DNA from 3 places in the Streptomyces sp. NPDC021100 genome. Region 3 is predicted to be linked to each of the others. Evidence: riboswitches for the same ligand, from Rfam matches in the RefSeq annotation. Region 3 holds a riboswitch; each other region holds the start of a gene.
What was found. Region 3 has a riboswitch for thiamine pyrophosphate ahead of thiO (glycine oxidase ThiO). Riboswitches for the same ligand answer to the same signal wherever they lie in the genome.
Positions count from the first base shown of each region.

Region 1 (9,409 bases), on a different contig from region 3:
CGCCGCGCTCGCCCGCGGCTACGCCCTGGTGATCCTCCCGGCGACGTCGCGCCACGACGTCTGGTCCAACGTGGCCCTGGACGGCACGGTGGTGATCGACCCGTCCGACCACGACCCCGTCGTCTCGGAGCTGGTCCGGCAGGGCATCCCCGTCGTCTCCGACGGCCGCCCCGCCGGCACGCTGCCCGTGACGGCCTGGGTGGACAACGACCACGAGGCCGCCGTCCTGGGCATCCTGGACCACCTCGCCGCCGCCGGCGCCCGCCGCATCGGGCTGCTCACCGGCACGTCCACCGACACGTACACCCGCCTCTCCACCCACGCCTACCTGGACTGGTGCGAGCGGAGCGGACAGGACCCGGTGTACGAGGAGTACCCCGCGCACGACCCGTGCGCCGGCGCGGTCGCGGCCGACCGGCTGCTCGCCCGCCCGGACCGCCCCGACGCGGTGTACGGCCTCTTCGACCCCAACGGCACCGACCTGCTGGCCGCCGCCCGCCGCTACGGCCTGCGCGTCCCCGACGACCTGCTGCTCGTCTGCTGCAGCGAGTCCACGGTCTACGCCACCACCGAGCCGCCGATCACCACCCTGTCGCTCAAGCCGCGGCGGATCGGCACGGCGGTGGTGCAGCTGCTGATCGACGCGATCGAAGGGCTGGACCACGGGCGGCCGGTGGAGCAGGTCATATCCACCGAGCTGATCATCCGGACCTCGTCGGAGCGCCGCCCGCCGCGCGGCACGGTGGGCGCGCCGCGGGGGCCGGGCGGGGGCTGATCTTCCTGGGGCTGCGCCCCAGACCCCCGTGATCGCGGCTTCGCCCCCAGTCCTCAAACGCCGGACGGGCTGACTTGTCAGCCCGTCCGGCGTTTGAGGACTGGGGGCACCCCCTCTGGGGAGCGTGCAGCACGCTTCGGGGGTGCGGGGGCTCGCCCCCGCAAGAAACGGTGAAGGGGCGGGACCGGGGACCCCCACCCACCCCCCGTCAACCGCACTCCTCCTATGGGCCACCACACACGAGCACCTCGACAAGGGGGAGCAAAACCGCCAATACCCGGCAAAACACCGGCCCTCCCGGGTTCCGTCCCCGATTGACGGCCCCTGGTGCGTCACAAGCCGCGACGGTCATTCCTATGATGGGCGCACGACACCACGGGCCGCCATGACCAGGCAGGGTCCACAAGGTGCACTGCGGCGCGACGGTGGAGGGGTCGATGGCTCAGGGGGCCGGACAGGGACCTGCGGGACGGACCGCGGAGGCGATGTCGCCCTACCCGGGGTACGCCCTGCCCGGATACACCCATCCGCTGCCCCCTCCGCACCTCGGGGAGGACCACGGGCACCACCTCGGGGAGCACCCCGCGGAGGACCACGGGCACCACCTCGGAAACGATCAAGGCCACCACCCGGCCACGGACGACCCCGGGCTCCTCGACGGCTACACGCCCACCGCGCGCGACCTGCCGGTCATCGAGCCCCGGCAGCCCCGGCCGTACGGCGAGGCGCCCCACGACGTCCCGACCGTCGAGCTCACCCCGATCACCGCCCCGCAGCAGCACCCCGTCCCGGGCGGCCCGGGCCCGCTGTACGTCGTCGGCGACGTCCACGGCTACCTGGACGAGCTGTACGCGGCGCTCGCCGCCCAGGGCATCGTCGACGCGCACGGCAACTGGGCGGCCGGCAACACCCGTCTGTGGTTCCTCGGCGACTTCACCGACCGGGGCCCCGACGGCGTCGGCGTCATCGACCTGGTCATGCGGCTCTCCGCCGAGGCCGCGGCGGCCGGCGGCTACTGCAAGGCGCTCATGGGCAACCACGAGCTGCTGCTCATCGGCGCCAAGCGGTTCGGCGACACCCCCGTCAACTCGGGCGCCGGAACGGCCTCGTTCCAGGCCGCCTGGCTGCTCAACGGCGGCCAGCGCACCGACATGGAGCGGCTGGAGGACCACCACCTCCAGTGGATGTCGCGGCTCGACGCGATGGCGGAGGAGGACGGCCACCTGCTCGTCCACTCCGACACCACCGCCTACCTGGAGTACGGCGACTCGATCGAGGCCGTCAACGACGCGGTGACCGAGGCCCTCCAGCGCAACGACCCCGACGAGTGCTGGGACCTGTTCCGCAAGTTCACCAAGCGCTTCGCCTTCCGCGACGAGGCCGGCTCCACGGCCGCCCGCGAACTGCTGGAGACCTACGGCGGCAGCCGCGTGGTGCACGGCCACAGCCCCATCCCGTACCTCCTCGGCGACGTGCCCGGCGAGGACTCCGACGGCGAGGACAGCACCCCCGTCGTGGAGGGCCCGCACCTGTACGCGGACGGTCTGGCCCTCGCCATGGACGGCGGCGTCACCATGGCCGGAAAGCTGCTGGTGGTGCAACTGCCGCTCGCGGACTGAGGATTATCCGACCGGTTCATGGGCAGGTTGGGATTCCCACCGCCGCGGGGGAATTCGCGAAACGCACTGTCACCCCGCGCCGGTGCGGCTCTACCATCGGCTTATCCGTAGCAGGCTCTCCTCCGTTTCCGCCCCATGCAGGCGCCGTCGGCGCCAAGGGCTTCCTACGGAGCATCGGGGGATGCACATGAACAGCGCTCCGCATCTGCTGGCCGAGGACCGCCCGGAATTCGAGCGGGTCCTGGACCTGGCACTGCGCTCGGCGGACCGGGATCCGGAGATCAGCGCACTGATCGCCGCGGAAGGACGGCGACTCGACACCGAACAGCTGCGGACTTCGGCCGTCCGGGCCATGACCGCCATTTCGGCGAGCGCGCTGCCGGAATACCGGAATTACGTCAGGGCGCGCGAGGAACTGCGCAGAACGCACCACCGTTCCGCCGCGGCCGGTTCCCGCGGACGCGGCCGGCAGGAGGGCACCGGCTCCGACGGCCCGGGCGCCTCCGGGGCGGGCGCGGGGGCGGTGCTCACCGTCCTGGCACCGGTCCTCGCCGGGATAGCCGCCTTCCTGTTCCTCCTCATCGGCTATGTGCTCGAGGTGATCGGGACCGAGAGCTCGGTGGCCCGGCCGATGGTGACGGCGGGCTGGTGGTTCGCCGGCCTCACGGCCGCCGGCGCGCTGATCGCCATGGGCGCACTGCTGCTCATGGCGTTGCGCAACGGACGTCCGGGCGCCCCCGGAACCGTGAAGTCCGCCGCCGGCCCCTCCCGTGTCCCCCGGCTCGAACTGGACGCCGACCGGGCCCGGGACGCCTGGCACGAAGCCCTGCTGCACCGCGGCCTCCTGCCCTTCCTGCGCCAGGCCCTGGCCGACGCACCCGTGGCGCCCGACTCCTCGTACGTGCCGGGACCGCGGGAGGAGCGGGGCCGCACCTCGCGGCTGGGCTTCTCCAGCCCGGGCTTCTCCAGCCACGAGGAGCAGCCGGGTCCCCACCTCCGGCCCCGCTTCACCAGCCCGGACTACACCGGTCCGGAGCTCGGGAAGCCCAACGGCCGGGAGTGAGGCCCGTGTCGGCTCACGGCGCGGGACGGGAGGCGTCCGGTCCGAGGACACCGGCCTGCCGGGCCGCGGCGACCCAGGCGGGGAACTGGGACAGCAGCCGGTCGTAGAGCTCCTGGTCGGAAACGGTGGTGATGTCGTCCACGGCGAAGAACCCGACGTTGTCGAGGGAACGGTCCGGCAGGGTGTCGAACCGTTCCAGCACCCCGTAGTCGGCCCGCCCGAGCCCCACGAACTGCCAGAAGACGGGCTCCTTCACGGCGGCCCGGAGCTGCCCTTCGATCCGCTCGTCCTCGTACACACCGCCGTCGGAGAAGAACAGGACGAGGGTCGGGTCGGCGGACGGGTTCGTCCGGACGTCCTTCCGGACCTTGGCGATCACTTTCGGCTCGTTGTTCCCCCAGCCGATGCGGCCCATGTCGGTCTGCCCGGCGCGGCGCTCCTCCAGCCCGTGCTCCCAGGGGTCGTCGAGCCGCACATGCAGGGAGATCCACTCCGGCAGGTCGGCCGGCCGCAGATCGGGCAGCCGGGCCGGGCGGTCGGCGAAGACCCACGCCTCCAGCGTGCCGTCGTCGTCCAACTGCGCGGCGACGGCCGCCATCCGCTCCACCACACCGGCGACCACACCGTCGTCGTACAGCTCGCTCATCGAACCGGACGCGTCGAGCACCAGGATCACGCGCGCCCGAAGTCCGTCGGCGCCCCGCTTCCTGAGGCTGACGGACACCTGTTCTTTGCGCAGCTCCAGCCGTTCGCGCAGTTCGAGGGGGAGAGACTCCTCGACGGGAGCCACCGGCGCCGCTTCCCCCGCCACCACCACGCCGAAGTCGGTGGCGAGTCCGGCCAGCCCGGTGTCGTACCCCTGGCCGACCGCACGGAACTTCCAGCGGCCGTCCCGCACATACAACTCCCCGCACACGAGCGCGGTTTCCGGCCCGACGGACATCTCGTACCGGGCCAGCACCGCACCCGTCACGGCGTCCAGCAGCTCCAGCGTCAGCCCGCTCACCTCGCCGAACGTCCCCCCGTCCGCCGCGGCGCAGAGGACGACCCGTTCGACGTCGGCCTCCAGACCGCTCCGGTCGACCAGGACGGTATCGGTGACCAGCCCCTCCGCCTCCGTCCGCTTTCCGCGGTGCGCGACGGCGCCCGAGGCGTGCCGCGGCTGGTTGTAGAAGACGAAGTCGCCGTCGCCGCGCACCGTTCCGCCGGCGGTGAGGAGCAGGGCGGTGGCATCGACGTCCGGCGCTCCCGGCACGGCTTTCCAGCTGAGCACGGCGTGCACAGCGGTCACGGGCACCACGCGGTTGGCGCCCTTGCCCAGGGATATGTCATTCATCCGGCCAGTCTCACGGCGAACAACGGAACCGGACAATCCGCCGGCCCGGGGCAGCCCCACGAGCGGAGCTCCCCCGGTCCCGTCACCGGCCGGCGCACCCGCCGTCAGTCGGCGAGCGGAAGGTACACCCTGTTCCCGGACGCGGCGAACTCCTCCGACTTGGCCCGCATCCCCGCCTCGATGTCCGTAGCGCCCAGGTCACCGCCGTGCTCGCGGCGGATGTCCTGAGAGATCTTCATCGAGCAGAACTTGGGCCCGCACATGGAGCAGAAGTGCGCGGTCTTCGCCGGTTCGGCGGGCAGCGTCTCGTCGTGGAAGGCGCGGGCGGTGTCCGGGTCGAGGGCCAGGTTGAACTGGTCCTCCCAGCGGAACTCGAACCGCGCGTCGGAGAGCGCGTCGTCCCATTCCTGGGCGCCGGGGTGGCCCTTGGCCAGGTCGGCGGCGTGTGCGGCGATCTTGTACGTGATGACGCCGGTCTTGACGTCGTCGCGGTCCGGCAGCCCCAGGTGCTCCTTGGGGGTGACGTAGCAGAGCATCGCCGTGCCCCACCAGGCGATCATCGCGGCGCCGATGCCCGACGTGATGTGGTCGTACGCGGGCGCGACGTCCGTCGTCAGGGGGCCGAGGGTGTAGAACGGCGCCTCCTCGCAGATCTCCTGCTGGAGGTCGATGTTCTCCTTGATCTTGTGCATCGGGACATGGCCCGGGCCCTCGATCATCGTCTGGACGTTGTGCCGCTTCGCGATCGCATTGAGCTCGCCCAGCGTGCGCAGTTCGGCGAATTGCGCCTCGTCGTTCGCGTCCGCGATCGAACCCGGGCGGAGCCCGTCACCGAGGGAGTACGTGACGTCGTAGGCCGCGAGGATCTCGCAGAGCTCCTCGAAGTTCTCGTAGAGGAACGATTCCTTGTGGTGCGCCAGGCACCAGGCGGCCATGATCGAACCGCCCCGGGAGACGATGCCGGTCTTCCGGCGCGCGGTCAGCGGGACGTAGCGCAGGAGTACGCCGGCGTGGACGGTCATGTAGTCCACGCCCTGCTCGGCCTGCTCGATGACCGTGTCCTTGTAGATCTCCCAGCTGAGCTCCTCGGCCTTGCCGTCCACCTTCTCCAGCGCCTGGTAGAGCGGCACGGTGCCGATGGGGACGGGGGAGTTGCGCAGCACCCACTCGCGGGTGGTGTGGATGTTGCGGCCGGTGGAGAGGTCCATCACCGTGTCGGCGCCCCAGCGGGTGGCCCAGGTCATCTTCTCGACCTCCTCCTCGATGGAGGAGGTGACGGCCGAGTTGCCGATGTTGGCGTTCACCTTGACCAGGAACTTCTTGCCGATGATCATCGGCTCGATCTCCGGGTGGTTCACATTGGCCGGGAGGACGGCCCGGCCGGCCGCGATCTCCTCGCGGACGGTCTCCGGGGAGACGTTCTCCCGGAGGGCGACGTACTCCATCTCCTCGGTGATCTCACCGCGGCGCGCGTAGGCGAGCTGCGTCACGGCGGTGCCGGACCGGCCCCTGCGGGGCTGGCGGGGGCGGCCGGGGAAGACCGCGTCGAGGTTCTTCAGGCCGCCGCGCGGCGACGTGTGCTTGATGCCGTCGTCCTCCGGGCGCATCGGGCGGCCCGCGTACTCCTCGGTGTCACCGCGGCCGATGATCCAGTTCTCGCGCAGCGGCGGCAGGCCCCGGCGGACGTCCGTGGTGACGTCCGGGTCCGTGTAGGGGCCCGAGGTGTCGTACAGCTGTACGTCCTGTCCGTTGGTCAGGTGCACCCGGCGCACCGGGACCCGGAGGTCGGGGCGGGAGCCGGTGACGTAGTCCTTGTGCCAGCCGATCCGTCCGATCTGTCCGGTGCGTTCCGTGGCCTCGGCCGTCGGTCGCGTGGTGGACGGGTCGGCAGACGTGCGTGCGTCCTGCGAGGTCATATGACCGTAACTCCCTACGCCGGCATTACCCGGTAACAGGTTCAGCGGTCGACGCAGCGGCTTCCGTACCGTTCGTACGGAGGTCAGCGCCCTCTCAGCCCGGTGCTCCGAGCTCCCGCGATTGCAAAGGTGACACAACGCTAGCGCCTTCCGGCGCCGGAGTGCCAGAGGGGCTTGCGATGATCGGGCGATGACCGCCAGCGACGCCGTTCCCCCGCCCCGGCCGCCCTCGTCCCCGCATGGATCCGGCCATGGTCGCGGGCGGGGGCGGGGGCGGGGACGGGCGCGGAGGCGGCGGAAGGGGTTCGGGTTCGGGGTGGACGCGGGGCACGGTCATGGCCAGCACGGTCACGGGCATGGCCATCATGGCCACAGTCACAGCCACGGCCCCGCCGCTCCCGTCTCCCACCGGCTGCGCAAGGTGATCGCGGCGGTGCTGATCCCGTTCACGGCGGCGGTGCTGGTGGGGCTGGTGGTGCTGTGGCCGGGGGGCGCGCCGCCGCACTCGCACAGCGGGCTCGGGCTGGACCGGCATACGGAGTCGGGGCGGGTGGTGAAACAGGAGGAGGTGGCGTGCGCCGGGGGCGCGGGAGCCGCCGGGGCGCCGGGGGGCGGTCAGGCTCCGCCGCCGCAGGGAGCAGGGGCGCCGGGTGGTCCGGCCCCGGCCGAAGGCCCTTGCCGGTCGGCCGTCATCGAAGTCTCCTCGGGGCCCGACAAGGGCCGTACGTTCACCGAGATCGTGCACCCCGGGGCGTCCCGGCAGTACACGGTGGGGCAGCGGGTCATCCTCGCCTACGCCCCCAAGGCCCCCGAGAACCTGCGCTACTCGGTCATGGACGTGGACCGCGACCTCCCGGTCGGCCTGCTGGCCGGGCTGTTCGCCGTGGCGGTGGTGGCCATCGGACGGCTGCGCGGCGTCTTCGCACTGGTGGCCCTCGTCATCAGCTTCGGCGTGCTGACGCTGTTCATCCTCCCCGCGGTGCTCCAGGGTTCGGACCCACTGCTGGTCGCGGTGGTCGGCGGCAGCGCGATCATGCTGATCGCGCTGTACCTGTGCCACGGCCTCAACGCCCGCACGTCGGTGGCGGTCCTGGGGACGCTCACCTCGCTGCTGGTCATCGGGCTGCTGGGGTCGTGGTTCATCGACTGGGCGCGGCTGACGGGGAACACCGACGACCAGACCGCACTCGTCCACGGGCTCTTCCCGGGCATCGAGACCCAGGGCCTGCTGCTGGCGGGGATCATCATCGGCTCGCTGGGCGTCCTCGACGACGTGACGGTCACGCAGACCTCGGCGGTGTGGGAGCTGAAGGAGGCGGATCCCTCGGCGAGTTGGCGCAAATTGTACGGTGCGGCGATGCGCATCGGGCGGGACCATATCGCCTCTGTCGTCAACACGCTCGTGATGGCGTACGCCGGTGCGTCACTGCCGTTGCTCCTGTTGTTCTCGATCGCCGACAGCGGCGTGGGAACGGTGGCCACGAGCGAGATCGTCGCGGAGGAGATCGTACGGACGCTGGTCGGCAGCATCGGGCTCGTGCTCTCGGTGCCGGTGACGACACTGCTGGCGGCGCTCGTTGTCAGTGCCGACCGGCACACTGAGGGTGAGGGAGCGGACACCGGGCCCGGGGGCGGCACCGGTGCGCGGTCCGGTGGCGGCCGGCGCCGCCGGGCGAAGCGCTAGCGCGGCGGGGCCCGGGCGGTACGGGCGCCGGCGGGCGCCCGCTCGCAGGTGTTTGTCGGTGGGGTGGCCGGACGGGGGGTGCCGTGATCGGGGAGACGGGCCGGGTGACGGGGGCGATCGGCCCCGGGCTGGTCGGCGAGGTGATGCTCCGTGTGCGCGGGGGCGCCGAGGCGTTCCTGGCGTACGCGGTGGAACCGGGCGAGCGCATCACGCGGGGGACGCTCGTGGTGGTCGTGGAGTACCAGCCGCCCCGCACGGTCTATGTGACATCCGCCTACGGGTGACCCGCCCGACGGTGACCAGCGCCCGACGGGTCACGACGCGCCCACCGGGCCGCAACGCAAAAGGGGGAAACGGGACATGTTCATCGGGATCGTGGCGGGGGCCGTCGTGGTGGCCGTCGCCCTCGCGGTAGGGCTGTTCAAGTTGATGTGGCGCGTCGCGGAGCCCAACGAGGCGCTGGTCATCTCCGGCTCGAAGCACCGCACGGAGGGCCTCGGGGAGGGGATGGGCTTCCGGATCGTCACCGGGCGGGGCACGCTGGTGCTGCCCGGGGTGCAGGTGGTGCGCAAGCTGTCCCTGGACCTCAACGAGGCGCAGTTGAACGTGGATTGCGTGACGAACCAGGGCATACCGCTCAAGGTCCATGGCGTGGTCATCTTCAAGGTCGGCGACGACTTCGTCTCGATCGCCAACGCCGCCCGCCGCTTCCTGGACCAGCAGAAGTTCATGTCCGAGCGGGTGCACAACGTGTTCGCCGGACACCTGCGGTCGATCGTCGGCGGGCTGACCGTGGAGGACATGATCCGCGACCGGGAGCGGCTGACGGGCGAGACCCGGGCGGCCTCCGGCACCGAGATGGAGAAGCTCGGCCTGATCATCGACTCCCTGCAGATCCACGAGATCCAGGACCCGACCGGCTACATCAAGAACCTCTCCGCGCCGCACGCCGCGGCCGTGCACCGGGACGCCCGGATCGCCCAGGCCGAGGCGGACCGGCTGGCCACCGAGGCCGA
Region 1 is NZ_JBIRQH010000003.1:362,381-371,789, reverse strand. It holds gene ACH4PU_RS08360 (LacI family DNA-binding transcriptional regulator) at 1-775, shown strand, start outside; gene ACH4PU_RS08355 (metallophosphoesterase) at 1,213-2,394, shown strand; gene ACH4PU_RS08350 (hypothetical protein) at 2,576-3,457, shown strand; gene ACH4PU_RS08345 (VWA domain-containing protein) at 3,471-4,793, opposite strand; gene thiC (phosphomethylpyrimidine synthase ThiC) at 4,898-6,709, opposite strand; TPP riboswitch at 6,704-6,838, opposite strand; gene ACH4PU_RS08335 (YibE/F family protein) at 6,900-8,393, shown strand; gene ACH4PU_RS08330 (hypothetical protein) at 8,477-8,677, shown strand; gene ACH4PU_RS08325 (SPFH domain-containing protein) at 8,754-9,409, shown strand, end outside.
Region 1: another riboswitch for thiamine pyrophosphate. It lies ahead of thiC (phosphomethylpyrimidine synthase ThiC); the one in region 3 lies ahead of thiO (glycine oxidase ThiO).

Region 2 (9,409 bases), on a different contig from region 3:
CCGCCGCAAGGCCAAGGACGCCCTGGACAAGCTCGTCAAGGACAAGGAGTCCGGCGAGGACGAGGTGCGCCGCGCCGAGAAGGAGCTCGACGACACCACCGCGAAGTACGTGGCGCAGGTGGACGAGCTGCTCAAGCACAAGGAATCCGAGCTGCTCGAGGTCTGATGAACGACGCATCCTGGGGAACCCCGTCGCGCGCCGGGCAGTGGGGATCCGCCGACCGGCACACCCCGTTCCCGGCGGGTCCAGTGCGCGAAGCGGCCGTGGCGGCGCAGACTCGGCCCATGCCGATCGTGCCCGACGCAGGCGGAGACCAGGAGGACCGTGACCAGGGGGCCGCTCACCTCGGTGGCCCCCTGTTCCGTGACGAACGCGACGGCCGTGACCATCGCGACGACCGTGACCGAGGGGAGCCCGACATCCGGCCGCACGAACCCGCCGCCCCCCAGGCGCCCAAGGCGGGGAAGAAGAGCGCGGGCCGCGATCTGCGGGCCGCGATAGGGGTGGGCCTGGGGCTCGGCGCGGTCATCGTCGCCTCGCTCTTCGTCTACAAGCCCGTCTTCCTCGGCGTGATCGTGATCGCCGTGGTGGTCGGGCTGTGGGAGCTCACCTCCCGGCTCGCGGAGCGCAAGGGCATCAAGGCGCCCCTGGTGCCGCTCGCCATCGGCGGGGCCGCGATGATCGTCGCCGGGTACGCCGACGGTGCCGAGGGCGCGTGGGTGGCCATGGCCCTCACCGCGCTCGCCGTGCTGATCTGGCGGATGACCGAGCCGCCGGACGACTACCTCAAGGACGTCACGGCGGGCATCTTCGCCGCGTTCTACGTGCCGTTCCTGGCCACCTTCGTGGCCCTGATGCTCGCCGCCGCCGACGGTGCCTGGCGGGTGCTGACCTTCCTGATCCTCACGGTGGTCAGCGACACCGGCGCCTACGCGGTGGGCTGGCGCTTCGGCAAGCGCAAGCTGGCGCCGCGCATCAGCCCCGGCAAGACCCGCGAGGGGCTGATCGGCGCGGTGCTGTTCGCCATGGCGGCGGGCGCGCTGTGCATGCGCTTCCTGATCGACGACGGGGTGTGGTGGCAGGGCCTGCTGCTCGGCCTGGCCGTCGCGGTGAGCGCGACTCTGGGCGACCTCGGCGAGTCGATGATCAAGCGGGACCTGGGCATCAAGGACATGGGCCGGCTGCTGCCGGGGCATGGCGGGATCATGGACCGGCTGGATTCGCTGCTGCCGACGGCGCCGGTGGTGTGGCTGTTGCTGGTGGCTTTCGTCGGCGCGGGCTGACGAGGGCGCCAGCGGCGTGGTTGTTGCTGGTCGCTTTCGTCGGCGCCGGCTGAACCTGGGCTGACCTGCGTATTCCCCTCGGGCGGGGCCCGTTGTCCACAGGACGGCGGGCCCCGCCCGCACATCTGCGACACTTGAAACATCATGCCTAAGCCCGGAGAACTGACTTTCGTAGCCCCCCGCGGAGCCAAGAAGCCCCCGCGGCACCTCGCCGACCTCTCGCCCGCCGAGCGCAAGGAGGCCGTCGCCGCCATCGGTGAGAAGCCTTTCCGGGCGAAGCAGCTGTCCCAGCACTACTTCGCACGGTACGCGCACGACCCCGCGCAGTGGACGGACATCCCGGCCGGCGCCCGCGAGAAGCTCGCGGGCGAACTGCTGCCGGAGCTGATGAGCGTGGTGCGGCACATCTCGTGCGACGACGACACCACCCGCAAGACGCTGTGGCGGCTGCACGACGGCAAGCTCGTCGAGTCCGTCCTGATGCGCTACCCGGACCGGGTCACCATGTGCATCAGCTCACAGGCCGGCTGCGGGATGAACTGCCCGTTCTGCGCCACCGGCCAGGCCGGTCTGGACCGCAACCTGTCGACCGCCGAGATCGTGCACCAGATCGTGGACGGCATGCGGGCGCTGCGCGACGGCGAGGTGCCCGGCGGGCCCGCGCGGCTGTCGAACATCGTCTTCATGGGCATGGGCGAGCCGCTGGCCAACTACAAGCGCGTCGTCGGCGCGATCCGCCGGCTGACCGACCCGGAGCCCGACGGCGTCGGGCTGTCGCAGCGCGGCATCACCGTCTCCACCGTCGGCCTGGTGCCCGCGATGCACCGGTTCGCCGACGAGGGCTTCAAGTGCCGCCTCGCGGTCTCGCTGCACGCGCCCGACGACGAGCTGCGCGACACGCTCGTCCCGGTCAACACCCGCTGGCAGGTCCGCGAGGTCCTGGACGCGGCCTGGGAGTACGCGGAGAAGTCCGGCCGCCGGATCTCCATCGAGTACGCCCTGATCAGGGACATCAACGACCAGGCGTGGCGTGGTGACCTGCTGGGCCGGCTGCTCAAGGGCAAGCGGGTGCACGTCAACCTGATCCCGCTGAACCCCACGCCGGGCTCCAAGTGGACGGCGTCCCGTCCGGAGGACGAGCGGGCGTTCGTCGCGGCGATCGCCGCCCACGGCGTCCCGGTCACCGTCCGGGACACGCGCGGTCAGGAGATCGACGGCGCCTGCGGCCAGCTGGCGGCGACCGAGCGCTGAGCCCCGCCGACGGCGGGGGAGCGGGCGGGCGCACTGGTACGGTGCACTCGCACCGCTCGTACAAATGAACAATCCGACAGGGGAGCGCACACAGCGCTGAGAGTGCGGCCCGCGCCGCAGACCCTCGGACCTGATCCGGTTAGTACCGGCGTAGGGAGTCAGCTCGACCATGAACACCACCCTCCGGCGTGCCCTGGGCGCCGCCGCCGTCATCGCCCTGGCCGCTCCGGCCCTCGCGGCCTGCGGCGGCTTTGACGAGGCCAAGGAGACCGACGGCGGCAAGACGGTCACCCTCGTCTCGCACGAGTCGTTCGTCGCCTCGCCGGACGTGCTCAAGGAGTTCACCGCGCAGACCGGCTACAAGGTCAAGACGCTCAAGAGCGGCGACGCCGGACGCGCGGTGAACCAGGCGATCCTCTCCAAGAGCCACCCGCAGGGCGACGTGTTCTTCGGCGTCGACAACACGCTGCTCTCCCGCGCCCTCGACAACGGGATCTTCGAGCCGTACGAGGCCAAGGGCCTGGACCGGGTGGCGAAGGAGTTCCGGGCCGACGACGCCGAGCACCGGGTGACGCCGGTCGACTCCGGTGACATCTGCGTCAACTACGACCGCGCCTACTTCACCGACCACAAGCTGGCGCCGCCGAAGACCTTCGACGACCTGGTGAAGCCCGAGTACAAGGGCCTGCTGGTCACCGAGAACGCGGCCACCTCCTCCCCGGGCCTGGCCTTCCAGCTCGGGACCGTCGCCAAGTTCGGTGACGACAAGTGGCAGGACTACTGGAAGAAGCTCAAGGACAACGGCGTCGAGGTCGTCGACGGCTGGGAGCAGGCGTACAACGACCGCTTCTCCGGCTCCGCCGCCGGCCGCAAGGCCAAGGGCGACCGGCCCCTCGTCGTCTCCTACGCGTCCAGCCCGCCGGCCGAGGTGCAGGGCATGAAGCAGCGGCCGAAGTCGGCGGACGAGGCGCCGACCGGCGTCGCGACCGGCACCTGCTTCCGGCAGACCGAGTACGCCGGGCTGCTCAAGGGCGCGAAGAACACCGAGGGCGGCAAGGCGCTGCTGGACTTCCTGCTGAGCAAGCGGTTCCAGGAGGACGTGCCACTGAGCATGTACGTCAAGCCGGTGGTGACGGACGCCAAGCTGCCCGAGCTGTTCACCAAGTTCGGCGCGACGGTCGACGCCCCGCAGACGCTCGCCCCCGAGAAGATCGCGAAGAACCGTGATCAGTGGGTCAAGGCATGGTCCTCGATCGTCCTGAAGTAGCCGCACCGAAGGATCGCGGAGCGCGAGGGACGGGCGTCCGCCTCGGCCTGATGGCCGTCCCGCTGGCCTTCTTCGGCCTCTTCTTCGCCTATCCGGTGGCCGCGATCGTCACGCGGGGGCTGAAGGCGGACGGGCGGTGGCGGTTCGGCCGGATCGGCGAGGTGCTCACCGACCCGGCCACCGGGCACGTCCTGTGGTTCACCACCTGGCAGGCGGCGGCCTCCACGGCGCTCACGCTGGTGCTCGCGCTCCCCGGCGCGTACGTCATGGCGCGCTTCGACTTCCCCGGCAAGGGACTGCTGCGGGCGGTGGTCACCGTCCCGTTCGTGCTGCCCACGGTGGTGGCCGGCTCCGCCTTCCTCGCGCTGCTCGGGCGGCGGGGGCTGCTCGACGAGCTGTGGGGCGTCCGGCTCGACAACTCCGTCTGGGCGATCCTGCTCGCCCACGTCTTCTTCAACTACGCCGTGGTCGTCCGGACCGTCGGCGGGCTCTGGGCGCAGCTCGACCCCCGGCAGGAGGAGGCCGCGCGGGTGCTCGGCGCCGGCCGATTCGCCGCCTGGCGGCGGATCACGCTGCCCGCCCTCGCCCCGGCCGTGGCCGCCGCGGCGCTGATGGTCTTCCTGTTCACCTTCACCTCCTTCGGCGCCGTCCAGATCCTCGGCGGCCCCAGGTACGCCACGCTGGAGGTGGAGATCTACCGGCAGACCGCCGAACTGCTCGACCTGCCGACGGCCGCCGTCCTCACCCTCGTCCAGTTCGCCGCCGTCGCCGCGCTGCTCCTGGTGCACGCGTGGACCGTGCGCCGGCGCGAGTCCGTCCTGCGCCTGGTGGACGCGCGCCGCACCGCGCGCCGGCCGCGCGGCGCCGCCCAGTGTTGGCTGTTGACCGCCGTGCTGGCCAGTGTGGCCGGGCTGCTCGTCCTGCCGCTCGCGGTGCTCGTGCTGCGCTCCTTCGACGGGCCCGACGGCTACGGCCTCGCCTTCTACCGCGCCCTGGCCTCGGCGGGGGACGACGGTGTGCTCGGCGTCGCCCCGCTGGAGACGATCGGCAACTCGCTGGCGTACGGCCTCGCGGCCACCGCCATCGCCGTCGTCGTCGGGGGCCTGGCCGCCGCCGCGCTCACCCGGCGCGAGGGCCGGCTGGTCCGCGGCTTCGACGCGCTGCTGATGCTGCCGCTGGGCACCTCCGCCGTGACCGTCGGCTTCGGCTTCCTGATCGCCCTGGACGAGCCGCCGCTGGATCTGCGGACCTCCTGGATCCTGGTGCCGCTGGCCCAGGCGCTGGTCGGGGTGCCGTTCGTGGTGCGGACGATGCTGCCGGTGCTGCGGGCGGTCGATCCGCGGCTGCGGGAGGCCGCGGCGGTGCTCGGCGCGTCTCCGCTCCGGGTCTGGCGGGAGGTGGACCTGCCGATGGTCGGCCGGGCCCTGGCGGTCGCGGCGGGCTTCGCCTTCGCCGTCTCCCTGGGCGAGTTCGGTGCCACCGTCTTCATCGCCCGCCCCGACAACCCCACGCTTCCCGTGGCCGTGGCCCGGCTGCTGGGCCGGCCCGGGGAGCTGAACTACGGGCAGGCGATGGCCCTGAGCACGATCCTGATGCTGGTGTGCGCCGTGGCGCTGCTGGTGCTGGAACGCGTACGTACCGACCGCACGGGGGAGTTCTGATGGCGTCCGCTCCGATGCTGCGCCTGGAAGGCGTCACCGTCCGCTTCGGCGACCGGACCGTCCTGGACGCCGTCGGCCTCGACGTCGCCGAGCACGAGGTCGTCTGCGTCCTCGGCCCCAGCGGCAGCGGCAAGTCCACGCTGCTGCGGGTGGTCGCCGGGCTCCAGCGGGCCGACGCGGGACGGGTGTTCCTGTCCGGCGAGGACGTCGGCGGGGTGCCCGTGCACCGGCGGGGCGTGGGGCTGATGTTCCAGGACCACCAGCTCTTCCCGCAGCGCGACGTGGCCGCGAACGTCGCCTTCGGGCTGCGCACCCGCGGCGCCGGACGGGACGAGGCCCGGCGACGGGTCGCCGAACTCCTCGACCTGGTGGGTCTGCCGGGCGCCGGGCGGCGGTCCGTCGCGGCGCTGTCCGGCGGCGAGCAGCAGCGCGTCGCGCTGGCCCGGGCCCTCGCCCCGAGCCCCCGGCTGCTGATGCTCGACGAGCCCCTCGGACAGCTCGACCGGAGCCTGCGCGAGCGGCTGGTGACCGAACTGCGGCAGCTCTTCGGACGGCTCGGCACGACCGTGCTGGCGGTCACCCACGACCAGGGCGAGGCGTTCGCGCTCGCCGACCGGGTGGTGGTGATGAGGGACGGCCGGATCGCCCAGCAGGGCACGCCCCTGGACGTCTGGCGGCGGCCCGCCTCCGAGTTCGTCGCCCGCTTCCTGGGCTTCGACAACGTCGTCCCCGCGACCGTGACCGGCGACCGGGCCGACACCCCGTGGGGCAAGGTGCCCGTCCCGGCGGGTGCGGCGGAGGGCCCGTGCTCGCTCCTGGTGCGGCCGGGTGGCGTCCGGCTGGTGGCGGATGGACTGCCGTGCGAGGTCACCGCCCGGACCTTCCGGGGCGACCACGTGCTGCTCTCGCTCCGTCCGGAGCGGGGTCCGGCGCTCCAGGCGGCGTGCGCGCTGGCGCACGCGCCGGAGGTGGGAGCATGGGCAGGGGTCGCGTTCGACGCCGAGCACGTGGTAGTGCTGGGCGGCTGAGCGATACGGCGAGAAGGCGCCCACCTTTTTCTTGACCTTTTCTTGACCCTGGGCAACTTCGGCGCCGCGTTGAACGTCTGGTTCAGGAGCAGGCGGTTCATTGGCGAACGGAGCAATTGGTGATCATCGGCCTGGTGACGGCTGTCGCGGCCTCGGCGTGCTACGGCACGGGTTCGGTCCTGCAAGCCGTCGGATCGCGGAAATCCGCCCTCCGGGAGGCGGCCTCGTCCCCCGAGGCGGGCGTGACCCAGCACGGCGGACCCAGCCTGTCCTCCACCGCCAAGGCCGCTGTGACCTGGGAGTTCATGGTCGGCACGGTCCTGGACTTCCTCGGCTTCGTCCTCGGTGCCCTCGCGGCCCGGATGCTGCCCCTCTTCCTCTCCCAGACGGTCATCAGCGCCAACCTGATCGTCACCGCGCTGCTCAGCATCAAGCTGCTCGGCATCCGGCTCAAGCGTCCCGAGTGGGCGTCCATAGCGGTCGTCTGCGCCGCCCTGGTGCTGCTCGCGACGGCCGCCGGGCACGAGGGCAGCGGGGAGACGGCCCGGTCGACGCACTGGTGGCTGCTGATCATCTCCGTGGTGCTGATGGCCGGTGGCACGGTGGCCGTGCGTCTGATGGGGTCCCGGGCCGCGATTCTCGCCGGTCTGCTGTCCGGACTGGGCTTCGGCGCCATCGGGGTCGGCGTCCGGATCCTCGATGGGATCGATCCGTTCGATCTGCCCACGATGCTGGCCGATCCGGCGCTGTACGCGATTCTGATCTCGGGTGGTGTGGGGATGTACCTGCACACGGTGGCTCTGCAGATCGGGTCCGTGAACGGGGCTACGGCCGCCTTGGTCGTCGGCGAGACGATTCTGCCCGGGATCATCGGGGTCCTGCTGCTCGGTGACGCCTCTCGGGCGGGGTTCGCCTGGGTGGCCGTTCTGGGGTTCATCCTGGCCGTGGCGGGGGCGGTTGCCGTCGCGTGGTTCGGTGAGCCGGACAGTCACGGCGTGACGCCGCCCGCCGTGGAGGAGGCGAAGGCGCCCGCGCAGCGCGTGTAGGAGTGCCCCGGTCCCTCCCCCAGAGGGGGCACCCCCATTCACCGTTTCTTGCGGGGGCGGGCCCCCACACCCCCGAGCGCGCCTGCGGCGCGCGTCCTCAATCGCCGGACGGGCTGACCAGTCAGCCCGTCCGGCGAGGGCGGGACCGGGGCCCTCACCGCGTCAGCGGCAGCGCCGCCAGCTCCGCGACCACCCACGTCAGCGGGGCGAGAACGGCGACCAGGGCGACAGCCCGGACAGCGGCGGCGCCGCGCAGCAGCGACCCCGGCAGACCGAGCCGCAGCAGCGCCGCCGTGGTCTCGGAGCGAATCTGCCGCGTATCCAGGGCGGCGGTGATCGCCGTGGCCGTCGCGCAGGCCATGACCACGGCCGCGCCCAGCCCCGTGAGCGGGCCGAACGGCCGGGGGCCCGCGCCCTCCCAGGCCACCCCGTAGAGCTCGGCGGCGGCCAGCGCGCCGGCGGCGACCGCGCACAGCACGCCCAGCGGCCGGCCCAGCCGCGTCGCCGCGTCCTGGAGCATGCGCCCCGCCAGCATCCGTACCGGACCGGGACGCCCGGCCGCGAGCGCGGCCCCGCACCAGTGCGTCAGCCCCGGGCCCGCCAGGACCAGCCCGAACACGGTGAGCAGCCAGCCGCCGAGGAGGCCGGGGGAGGCCCCGCCGTCCTGGCCGGGGAGGGCGAGCAGCCGGCCCGGTTCCGGCGCGGGCGCGTGGCCCACGTACGCCACCAGCGCCAGGCCGGTCGCGATGACGGCGATGCCCCACGGGAGCCCGGCGTAGGAGGGCCGGGGGGACGCGCCGCGCCGCGGCGCCGGGGCGTCGTCCGGCTGCGGACGGGCGTGCGCCGGTCCCGGGCGCTTGCGCTGCTCCTCGCGCGGGCGCAGGACGAGGGCGCACACGCCGGCGCTCACGGCGGGCAACAGGGCGAGCAGGGTCACGGTGGCGGCCCACGGCAGGGCGTGGCCGCCGTCCAGCAGCCGGTTCGCCGTACCGCTCAGCGGGGTGCCGCCGAGGTCGCCCCGCAGTTCGAGGTAGGCGAGCAGGGCCGCGCCGCTGCCGACGCCGCAGGTGAGGGCCGTCGAGGCGGCCGCCAGCAGGGCGAGCCGCACCGGCCCGAGGCCGATCGCGTCCAGGCCGTCCCGGGGCCGGGTGGCGGGGTCCGTCCGGGCCACCGCCAGGGCGAAGTGCACGACCGCCGCGCAGGGGACCGCGCACCACAGCAGCCGCACGACCCCCTCCTCCGGCCGCTTCGGGTGCGCGACGGCGTACCCGAGGGCGCAGAGCAGCAGGAAGGCGGCGCCCGCCGCGGCGGCGGCGACCAGCACGCGCCGCAGCAGGACGAGCGGGTGCGCGCCCCGGGTCAGGCGGAGACTGAGCACGCGGCCCTGCCCTCCCCGTCGGGCGCGTCCGGTGCGGGGATGCCGCCGCCCCGGCGGCCGTCGGCGAGGCCGACCGCCCGGTCGGCGAGCGCGGCGCCCTCGTCGTCCGGCGTCGCGAGGACGACGGTGATGTGGTGCGAGCGGGCCGCGGTGGTGAGGGTGCGCAGGACCTGGGCCCGGTCGGTGCTGTGCAGCGGCGCGGTGGGGTCGTCGGCGAAGACGACGGCGGGCTCGCAGGCCAGGGCGCGGGCGACGGCGATCCGCTGGCACTGGGCGCGGGAGAGCGCGGCGGGCCGCTTGCGGGCGCAGTCGCCCACGTCGAGGCGTTCCAGCCACTCGGCGGCGGCCTGTTTGGCGGTGCGGTGGCCGGTGCCCCGGGCCAGCAGGGGGAGGGCGGCGTTCTCCCAGCCGGTCAGCTCGGGCACCAGGTGCGGGGTGCTGTCGATCCAGCCGAACCGCTCGCGCCGCAGGCGTTCGCGCCCCGCGCGGGGGAG
Region 2 is NZ_JBIRQH010000001.1:44,418-53,826, reverse strand. It holds gene frr (ribosome recycling factor) at 1-166, shown strand, start outside; gene ACH4PU_RS00230 (phosphatidate cytidylyltransferase) at 166-1,284, shown strand; gene rlmN (23S rRNA (adenine(2503)-C(2))-methyltransferase RlmN) at 1,429-2,535, shown strand; TPP riboswitch at 2,604-2,709, shown strand; gene ACH4PU_RS00220 (thiamine ABC transporter substrate binding subunit) at 2,705-3,802, shown strand; gene ACH4PU_RS00215 (ABC transporter permease) at 3,778-5,463, shown strand; gene ACH4PU_RS00210 (ABC transporter ATP-binding protein) at 5,463-6,491, shown strand; gene ACH4PU_RS00205 (hypothetical protein) at 6,611-7,537, shown strand; gene ACH4PU_RS00200 (hypothetical protein) at 7,692-8,915, opposite strand; gene ACH4PU_RS00195 (ABC transporter ATP-binding protein) at 8,897-9,409, opposite strand, start outside.
Region 2: another riboswitch for thiamine pyrophosphate. It lies ahead of ACH4PU_RS00220 (thiamine ABC transporter substrate binding subunit); the one in region 3 lies ahead of thiO (glycine oxidase ThiO).

Region 3 (9,409 bases):
GTGAGGTGCACGCGTTGCGGGGGCCTGGGTTCGCCGGGGTGCAGTTCCATCCGGAGTCGGTGTTGACGTTGGATGGGGTGGGGGTGGTGGGGCGGTTGCTGGCCGCGGTGAGGGTGCCCCGGTCCCACCCCTTCGCCGATTCCCGGGGGCAAGCCCCCCGGACCCCCTGAAACCGCGCTCCGCGCGGTTGTCCTCAAACGCCGGACGGGCTATATAGCCCGTCCGGCGTTTGAGGACAGCGCCCGCAGGGCGCTTCGGGGGCGCGGGGGCTTGCCCCCGCAAGAAACGGTGAAATGGGGGTCCCCCCTCTGGGGGAGGGACCGGGGCGCCCCCCCGCGGGGCGTCAGCCCCGCAAGCCCTTCAGCCGCGCCACATCCGCCGCATGCCCCGCAACACCCCCAGGCGTCTCGATCGTCAGCGGCACCCCCGCCGTCTCCGGGTGGGAGAACAGATCCGCGAAGGGGGCGGCCCCGATATGCCCCGAGCCGATGTTCTCGTGCCGATCCTTGTGCGCCCCGGCCACATCCTTCGAGTCGTTCGCGTGGATCAGGCCGAGCCGCCCCGGCCCCACCACGGCGACCAGTTCGTCGAGAGCCGCCTTCATCCCGCCGGGAGCGGCGAGGTCATGGCCGGCCGCGAACAAGTGGCACGTGTCGAGGCAGACGCCGAGCTTCGGATGCCGGTCGAGGACGTCGAAGTAGGGGCCCAGGTCGGCGATCCAGGAGCAGAGGGACGCGCCCTGGCCGGCCGTCGGCTCCAGGAGGAGGCGGGGGTCGTCGTCGTGCGTCATCTCGTCGAGGAGCGGGAGCAGGCGTTCGCCCACCTGGGACAGGGCCTCGGCGCGCGGGCGGCCGCCGGTGGCGGAGCCGGTGTGGACGACGACGCCGCGGGCGCCGATCTGCCGGCCCCGGCGGAGGGAGTGGCGGAGGGAGTCCACGGAGCGTTCGGCGGTCGCCTCCGTGTGGGAGCCGAAGTTGATCAGGTAGGGCGCGTGGACGTACACCGGCAGCCCGGCCGCCGCGCAGCCCGCGCGGAACTCCTCGTCCTGTCGCGGGCTGCCGGGCGGGGTCGCCCAGCCGCGCGGGTTGGCGACGAAGACCTGTACGGCCTCGGCGCCGATCTCGCGGGCGTACGGCAGGCCGGTGCGGGCCAGGCCGCCGGCCACCGGGATGTGGCCGCCGACGGGGTTGCGGGGTATGCCCGCCGTCACAGCACCGGACATCCCGGACATCACAGGGCTCCCTTGAGGCGGATGGTGATCGTGTCGCCGCGGGCGGCCTTGTCGCCGGCCCGGACGGACTGGCTGTCCACGGAGTCCTTGGGGAAGAAGAACGGCCGGTCCACCCGGACCTGGAAGCCGGCGGAGGTCAGGATCCGCTTGGCGTCGGCCTCGCTGCGGCCGGTGACGTCCGGGACGGTGAGCATCTCCTTGCCCTTGGACAGGGTGACGGTCACGGTGTCGCCCTTGGCCACCTGCACGCCCCGGGCGGGGGACTGCTCGGCGACGTCGCCCTTCTCCCGGTCGGAGTACACCTGCGCGTCCGAGACCTTGATCCGCAGGCCCGCGTCGCTCAGCAGCGACTGGGCGTCGTCGGGCGACAGGCCGGACACGTCCGGCACCTCCACCGGCTCGCCCTTGCTGACGATCAGGGACACCGGGGAGTCGGGGCGCCGCTCGTCGCCGCCGCGGGGGTCGCTGGAGAGCACCTCGCCCTGCGGGGTCTCGTCGCTGAACTGCGTCCGGACGTCGCCGACCGTCAGGCCCGCCTGGGTGATCCGTTTCTTCGCGTCGTCCAGCCGCATGCCGACGACGTTGGGGACCTCGGCCCGCTCCGGGCCGCGGGAGACGACGACGGTCACCCGGCCGGTGTTCCGGATGCGCTCGCCGGGCTTGGGGTCGGTGGACATCACATGGCCGCGCTCGACGGTGTCGCTGAACTCGGGCTGGAGGCGGACCTTGAGCCCGGCCTTGCCCAGCTTCTTCTCCGCCTGCGCCTGGGTGAGGTCCAGTACGGCGGGGACGGAGGTGAACTGGCCCGCGTTGATGTACCAGACGCCCGTGCCGGCCAGCAGGGCCAGCAGCACGCCGGCCACGATCAGCACCGCGCGCCGCGGCCGGCGCCGCAGGGCGGCGAACCGCCGGGGGCGGGCCGGGGGAGCGGGCGGCGGCGGGGGCTCGGGCGGGCCGTCGAACCGCGCCGTCATGTCCATCGGGTCCGGCTCGGGGGTCTCCGCCGGGGGCAGCGGCTGCGCGGTGACCGGGCGCGGCAGGACGCTCGTCGCCTCCTCGTCGTCGCCCGCCACGGCCGGGCCCGCGGCCAGCGGCGGACGGGCGTCCAGCTGCTCGCGGGTCAGCGTGGCGCGGGCGGCCCGCACCAGGCCCAGCATGCCGACCGCGTCCGACGGGCGCAGCTCGGGATCGCGGGCTGTGGCCACCGTCACCAGGTCGTCCAGCTCCGGGGCCAGCCCCGGGACCTCCTGCGACGGGGGCGGCACGTCCCGGTGCAGGTGCTGGTAGAGGACCTGGGCCGGGCTGGCGCCGCTGTGCGGCTTGACGCCGGTGAGCATCTCGTAGAGGACGACGCCGCAGGCGTAGACGTCGGTGCGGGTGTCCGCCGTGCCGTGCTCGATCTGCTCGGGGGCCAGATAGGAGACGGTGCCCAGGATGGAGCCGGTGTTGGTGGCGCTGTTGGTACCCACGGTGCGCGCCAGGCCGAAGTCGGCGACCTTGACCCGGCCGTCGTCGCCGATCAGCACGTTCTCCGGCTTCATGTCCCGGTGCACCAGGCCCGCGCGGTGGGCGGCGCCCAGCGCGGCCAGCACCGGTTCCACGATGTCCAGCGCCGCCCTCGGCTGGAGCGCGCCCCGCTCGCGCAGCACGTCCCGCAGGGTGCAGCCGGCCACGTACTCCATCGCGAGGTAGACGTATCCGCCGTCCGTCCCCTGGTCGTAGACGCTCACCACGTTCGGGTGGTCCAGGCGGGCCGCGGACTTGGCCTCCCGGATGAAGCGTTCGACGAAGACCTTGTCCGCGGCGAGGGCCGGGTGCATCACCTTCACGGCGAGCACCCGGTCGAGCCGGGTGTCCAGCGCCCGGTACACCGTGGCCATGCCGCCTGCGGCTACCCGCGCCTGAATGCGGTAGCGGCCGTCGAGCAGCTGGTCGACGAGGGGGTCCGGCAGGGTCGTATCCACGGTTGACGAGTCTACGAGTGATCGGCGGTGAGCTGTGCGGTTGTGGGGCCGGACGGTGGTGTGTGCCCCGGTCCCGCCCCTTCGCCGGTTCCTGGGGCTGCGCCCCAGACCCCCTTATCGCGGCTTCGCCGCTCGTCCTCAAACGCCGGACGGGCTGAAATCAGCCCGTCCGGCGTTTGAGGACAGCGCGCGCAGCGCGCTTCGGGGGTGCGGGGGCGGAGCCCCCGCAAGAAACGGTGAAAGGGCGGGACCGGGGCACCACCCCTCAGCGCGCGCTGAAAGCCGGCCGCTCCGGATCCAGGACCGCCAGGCCCGCCGTCGGCGACGACGCCTCCGCGAAGTGCCGGCGCGGGATGCGGCCCGCCCGGTGTGCGAGGCGCCCCGCCTCGACCGCGTGCCGCATCGCCTCCGCCATCAGCACCGGCTCCTGGGCCCGCGTCACCGCCGACGCGAGCATCACGGCCGCGCACCCCAGCTCCATGGCGAGGGCCGCGTCCGAGGCCGTGCCGGCGCCCGCGTCCAGGATGACGGGGACCTTGGCCCGCTCGGTGATGAGCTGGAAGTTGTGCGGGTTGCGGATGCCGAGGCCGGAGCCGATGGGGGAGCCGAGGGGCATGATCGCGGCGCAGCCGACGTCTTCCAGGCGGCGGGCGAGGACCGGGTCGTCGTTGGTGTAGGGGAGGACGGTGAAGCCGTCGTCGACGAGGATCTCCGCCGCGTCGAGCAGTTCGATCGGGTCGGGGAGCAGGGTGCGCTCGTCGGCGATGACCTCCAGCTTCACCCAGTCGGTGCCCAGCGCCTCGCGGGCCAGCCGGGCGGTGAGGACGGCCTCGCCGGCGGTGAAGCAGCCGGCGGTGTTGGGCAGCACCCGGATGCCGTGCCGCTCCAGGACCGAGAGGACCGAGCCGCGGACCGCCGGGTCGAGGCGGCGCATCGCGACGGTGGTCAGTTCGGTGCCGGAGGCGAGCAGGGCCCGTTCCAGGACGTCGAGGCTGGGCGCCCCGCCCGTTCCCATGATCAGGCGGGAGGCGAACGGGGTGCCGGCGATGGTGAGCACGTCGTCCGCCACGTCAGCCTCCCTGCACCGCGGTGAGGACCTCGACGCGGTCGCCGTCGCGCAGGGGCGTGTCCGCCCAGCTGCCGCGCGGGACGACGGCCTCGTTGACGGCGGCGGCCACGCCGCCCGGGGAGCCGGGGCGGCCGGTGAGGCCGGTGACGAGGGCGGCGAGGGTGGTCCCGGGCGGGACGGCGCGCCGCTCGCCGTTGACGTGGATGGTGTGGACGTCGGTCATGCGGAGGGCTCCTGGGCGAGGGCGGAAGGGGCGGCGCCGGGTGCGGCGAACCGGCGGGGGGTGAACGGGCGGGCCTCCTCGGGCAGCCGCCCGGTGGTGAGCACCTCGGCCATGACGTCCCCGGTGAGCGGGGTCAGCAGGACGCCGTTGCGGTGGTGGCCGGTGGCCAGGTGCAGGCCCGGCAGGTCGGTCGGGCCGAGGAGGGGCGCGTTGTCGGGGGAACCGGGGCGCAGCCCGGCGGAGGTCTCGGCGAGCGGCAGTTCGGTGAGGCCGGGCACCAGCTCGTGCGCGTCGCGCAGCAGTTCGTAGACGCCGCCGGCGGTGACGGTGGTGTCCCAGCCGAGCTCCTCGGTGGTCGCGCCGATCACCAGCTCGCCGTTCTCCCGGGGCACCAGGTAGACGGGATTGCCGCGGACGACCGCCCGGACGGTGCGGGAGAGGAACGGCCGGTACGCCTCGGGGACGCGCAGCCGCAGGGTCTGGCCCTTCACCGGGCGGACCGGTGGCAGGACGGCGTCGGGCAGCCCGGCCATCCGTCCGCTGTGGCTGCCGGCCGCCAGGACGGTCTGGCCGGCGGCGATCCGCTGTCCGTCGGCGAGTTCGGCGCCCGCGGCCCGGTCGCCGTCGAGCAGCACCCGGGTGACGGCCGCGCGGTGCAGGGTCACCCCGGCGCGTTCGCAGGCGGTCAGCAGGGCGGCGGCCAGCCGCCGGGGGTCGGTCTGGTGGTCGCCGTCCACCCGCAGGCCGCCCTGGACGCCCGGGGCGAGCATCGGCTCCAGACGGCGGCACTCGCGGCCGGTCAGCCACTCCGCCTCCAGCCCGCAGCGCCGCTGGAACGCGCCGAGTTCGCGCAGGTGGGCGCGGTCGTCGGCGTCGAGGGCCACGGCGAGGGTGCCGCAGGCGCGGTAGCCGGTGTCCCGGCCGCTCGCCTCCTCCAGCTCGGCCGTGAACGCGGGGTAGCGGCGGGCCGAGGCCAGGTTGAGGGCGAGCAGCGCCTGCTCGCCGTAGTGCAGTTCGGTGACGGCGGCCAGCATCCCGGCGGCCACCAGGGCGGCCCCGCCGCCGGGCGCCGGGTCGGCGACGGCGGTCCGCAGGCCCCGCTGGGCGGCCCGCCAGGCGGTCACCAGGCCGATGATCCCGCCGCCGGCCACCAGGACGTCGTACGGTCCGGTGCGCAGAGACGCGTGCATGGGCGTCCAGCCCCTCCCTTCGCCGGCATGACCCGGATCAGGTTCGTACGGTCGGAGGCCGTCCAGCCTCCCTCTCAGCCCGGTCCGTCCGGGCTCCCGCGAGTGCTTGTGCACCGGCCACCCTAGTACGGGCCGCGAACGCGGCGGAAGGCGGCGGGCACCGCCCTGGGGGCGCGCGGCGCGGGGGTGTTGTGTCGGAGGTCTCGCCGCACGGTGCTCCGGCGGACCTCGTCCGCCCGCCTACAGTGATCGGGTGAGTGAGCAGACGAACACCCGCAGTGGTACGGCCCCCGACGAGCCGGCGGGAGGCACGGCGCGGCGGCGCGTCGTCGTCGCCGGCGCCGGCATGGCCGGCGTGCAGACCGCCGTCGCCCTCCGCGAACAGGGCTGGGAGGGCACGATCACCCTGCTGGGCGCCGAACCCCACCCGCCCTACGACCGGCCTCCGCTGTCCAAGTCGGTGCTGCTCGGCAAGGCGGACGGGTCCGCGTTCGAGGTCGACTTCGCCTCCCTGGACATCGAGCTCGCACTCGGCCTGGAGGTCACCGGGCTGCGCGCCGCCGACCACGAGGTGGACACGCCGCGCGGGCCCGTCCCGTACGACGTCCTGGTGGTGGCCACCGGCGCCGAGCCGGTCCGGCTGCCCGGCGCCGAGGACCTGCACGGCGTCCACCTGCTGCGCACCCTGGACGACGCGGAGCGGCTGCGGCCACTGCTGGAGCGGAAGGGCGACGTGGTCGCCGTCGGCGCCGGCTGGATCGGCGCCGAGTTCGCCACCGCCGCCCGCGAGGCCGGCTGCCGGGTGACCGTCGTCGAGGCCGCCGACCGCCCGCTCGCCGGCGCGCTGCCCGCCGAGGTCGCCGCGCACATGGCCGGCTGGTACGAGCAGAGCGGCGCCCGGCTGCTCACCGGCGCCCGGGTGGCCGCCCTGGAGCCGGGCGCCGTGCTGCTGGCCGACGGCACCCGGCTGACCGCCGACGCCGTCGTCGTCGGCATCGGCGCGCGGCCCGCCACCGGCTGGCTCGCCGGCTCGGGCGTCGAGCTCGCGGCGGACCGGTCCGTCGTCACCGACGACCGGCTGCGGACGTCCGTCCCGGACGTGTACGCGGTCGGGGACTGCGCCTCCTTCCCCTCCGCGCGGTACGGCGAACGGCTCCTCGTCCACCACTGGGACAACGCCCTGCAGGGGCCGAAGACCGTCGCCGCGAACATCGTGCACGGGCCGGCCGAGGGGCCGGTCTACGACCCGGTGCCGTACTTCTGGTCCGAGCAGTTCGGGCGGTTCGTGCAGTACGCGGGGCATCACGCGGCCGCTGACGAGCTGGTGTGGCGGGGGGATCCGGCGGGGGCGGCGTGGACCGTGTGCTGGCTGCGGGGCGGGGTGCTGGTGGCGGTGCTGGCGGTGGGGCGGCCGCGGGATCTGGCGCAGGGGCGGAAGCTGATCGAGCGGGGCGCGGTGGTGGACCGGGGGCGGGTGGCCGATCCGGCGGTGCCGCTGAAGGCGGCGGTGGGGTGAGGTGTGCCCCGGTCCCTCCCCTTCGCCGATTCCTGGGGGCAAGCCCCCGGACCCCCTTGTCGCGGCGAAGCCGCGTTGCCGCGGGACACACCCTCGGGTGTCCCCGGGTACCGACTCCCCCCGCAGGATGGCACGCTTGTCCCGTGACCGAGATTGACACGAAGACCGATGCCCTCGTTTCCGAGTGGCTCACCCTCCCCGACATCGCCGAGATGCTCGACGTGGAGGTGACGCGCGTACGGCAGTTGGTGAAGGAGGGCCAGCTGATCGCCGTGCGCCGCGGGGAGAACCGGGTGCTCCAGGTGCCCGCCGCCTTCATCGGCGAGGGCAAGGTGGTGAAGGGCCTGGCCGGGACCTTGACGCTGCTCAAGGACGACGGGTTCACCGACGAGGAGATGCTGGAGTGGCTGTTCACTCCGGACCCCACCCTGCCGGGCACGCCCGCGCAGGCGCTGCGGGAGAATCGCGGCACGGAGGTGAAGCGGCGCGCCCAGGCGCTCGCCGTCTGACCGTTCCGCAGTGAACAGCCCGCGGTGCGCGGGCGGGCCCGTCCCGTCCGCGCACCGCCGACCCCGGGGGGAACAACCCGATGTCCGCCACCGCCCGTACGCTCCCGTACGCCCCGACGGCCCGTGCGGCTCTGACCGGCGCCCGGCTGTACCTGTGCACCGACGCCCGCAAGCGCCAGGGCGACCTGCCGGAGTTCCTGGACGCGGTCCTCGCCGGCGGTGTGGACGTCGTGCAGCTCCGTGACAAGGGCATGGAGGCCGGTGAGGAGCTGGAGCACCTGGCCGTCCTGGCCGACGCCGCCCGCCGGCACGGCCGGCTGCTCGCGGTGAACGACCGCGCCGACGTGGCCCACGCGATCCGCTCCGACGTCCTGCACCTGGGCCAGGGCGACCTTCCCGTGCCCGCCGCGCGCGCCATCCTCGGCGACGACGTGCTGATCGGCCGCTCCACGCACAGCGAGGCGGAGGCCGAGGCGGCGATGCGCGAACCGGGCGTGGACTACTTCTGCACCGGCCCCTGCTGGCCCACCCCCACCAAGCCCGGCCGCTCCGCGCCCGGCCTGTCCCTGGTGCGGCACACCGCCGCGCTGCGGCCCGAGCGGCCCTGGTTCGCCATCGGCGGCATCGACGAGAGCAACCTGGACGAGGTCCTGGACGCCGGGGCCCGGCGTGTCGTCGTCGTCCGCGCCCTCACCGAGGCCGACGACCCCGGTGCCGCCGCGGCCCGCCTGGCCCGCCGGATCCGGGAACGCGACTGATCCTCCGGTAGGTTGTCGTGTTCGCGTCCAATGGGCGGTGTGACGTGGAACACGACGAAGGAGAACGGGCAGTGCGCAAGGCGGCACAGATCACGGGGGCGGCGCTCATCGCCGCTGTGCTGATGACGGGGTGCTCCAGCGGGAGCGACGACAAGGACGGCAAGAAGGCCGACGCCAAGCCGGAGCAGTCGGCGGGACAGTCCGCCGCTTCGGGCCAGGACGGCGGGGGCGCGAAGGGCGATGGGTCCGAGGACAAGCTCATCGGCTCTCCCGGGGGCGCCTACCTGGCGCAGTCCGCCGAGGGACCGGTCGCCCTGACGATCGTCGCCGGGCAGGCGGCCCTGGCGTCCGACGGCGGCAAGCGCACCTGCTCCGGCACCCTCAGCGGGAAGTCCCTCACGCTCAAGTGCTCGGACGGCGGCGACAAGCGCACGAGGGGACTCATCGAGAAGTCCGACGCCACCTCCATGGTCGTCTTCTGGGAGGGCGGGCCGAAGGAGACCTTCACGCGGCAGAGCGGCGGTGCCAAGCTGCCCGGCCTGCCCCAGCTCGGCGGCTGACCCCGCCTCAGCCCGTCCGCAGCATCTGTGCCGCCGCCAGCTCGCGGTAGGCGGCACAGCCGGACAGCAGGTCCTCGTGCCGGCCGGAGGCGACGGCCCGGCCCTCCTGCAGGACGACGATGCGGTCGGCGTTCTGCACGGTGGACAGCCGGTGGGCGATCACCAGCAGCGCGCACTCCTCGGTGATCTCGCGCATCACCCGCCCCAGCGCCAGCTCGTTGACCGCGTCGAGCTGGGACGTCGGCTCGTCCAGCAACAGCAGCGCGGGGCGCGTGAGCAGCGCCCGGGCCAGGGCGACCCGCTGGCGCTCGCCGCCCGAGAGCGTGGCGCCCCGCTCGCCGACCGGCCCGTCGAGCCCGCCCGGCAGCCGGTCCACCACCTCGTCCAGC
Region 3 is NZ_JBIRQH010000015.1:65,280-74,688, reverse strand. It holds gene ACH4PU_RS24780 (anthranilate synthase family protein) at 1-170, shown strand, start outside; gene ACH4PU_RS24775 (deoxyribonuclease IV) at 344-1,222, opposite strand; gene pknB (Stk1 family PASTA domain-containing Ser/Thr kinase) at 1,231-3,195, opposite strand; gene ACH4PU_RS24765 (thiazole synthase) at 3,461-4,264, opposite strand; gene thiS (sulfur carrier protein ThiS) at 4,266-4,487, opposite strand; gene thiO (glycine oxidase ThiO) at 4,484-5,677, opposite strand; TPP riboswitch at 5,675-5,787, opposite strand; gene ACH4PU_RS24750 (NAD(P)/FAD-dependent oxidoreductase) at 5,931-7,193, shown strand; gene ACH4PU_RS24745 (helix-turn-helix domain-containing protein) at 7,337-7,702, shown strand; gene thiE (thiamine phosphate synthase) at 7,783-8,460, shown strand; gene ACH4PU_RS24735 (hypothetical protein) at 8,532-9,020, shown strand; gene ACH4PU_RS24730 (ABC transporter ATP-binding protein) at 9,028-9,409, opposite strand, start outside.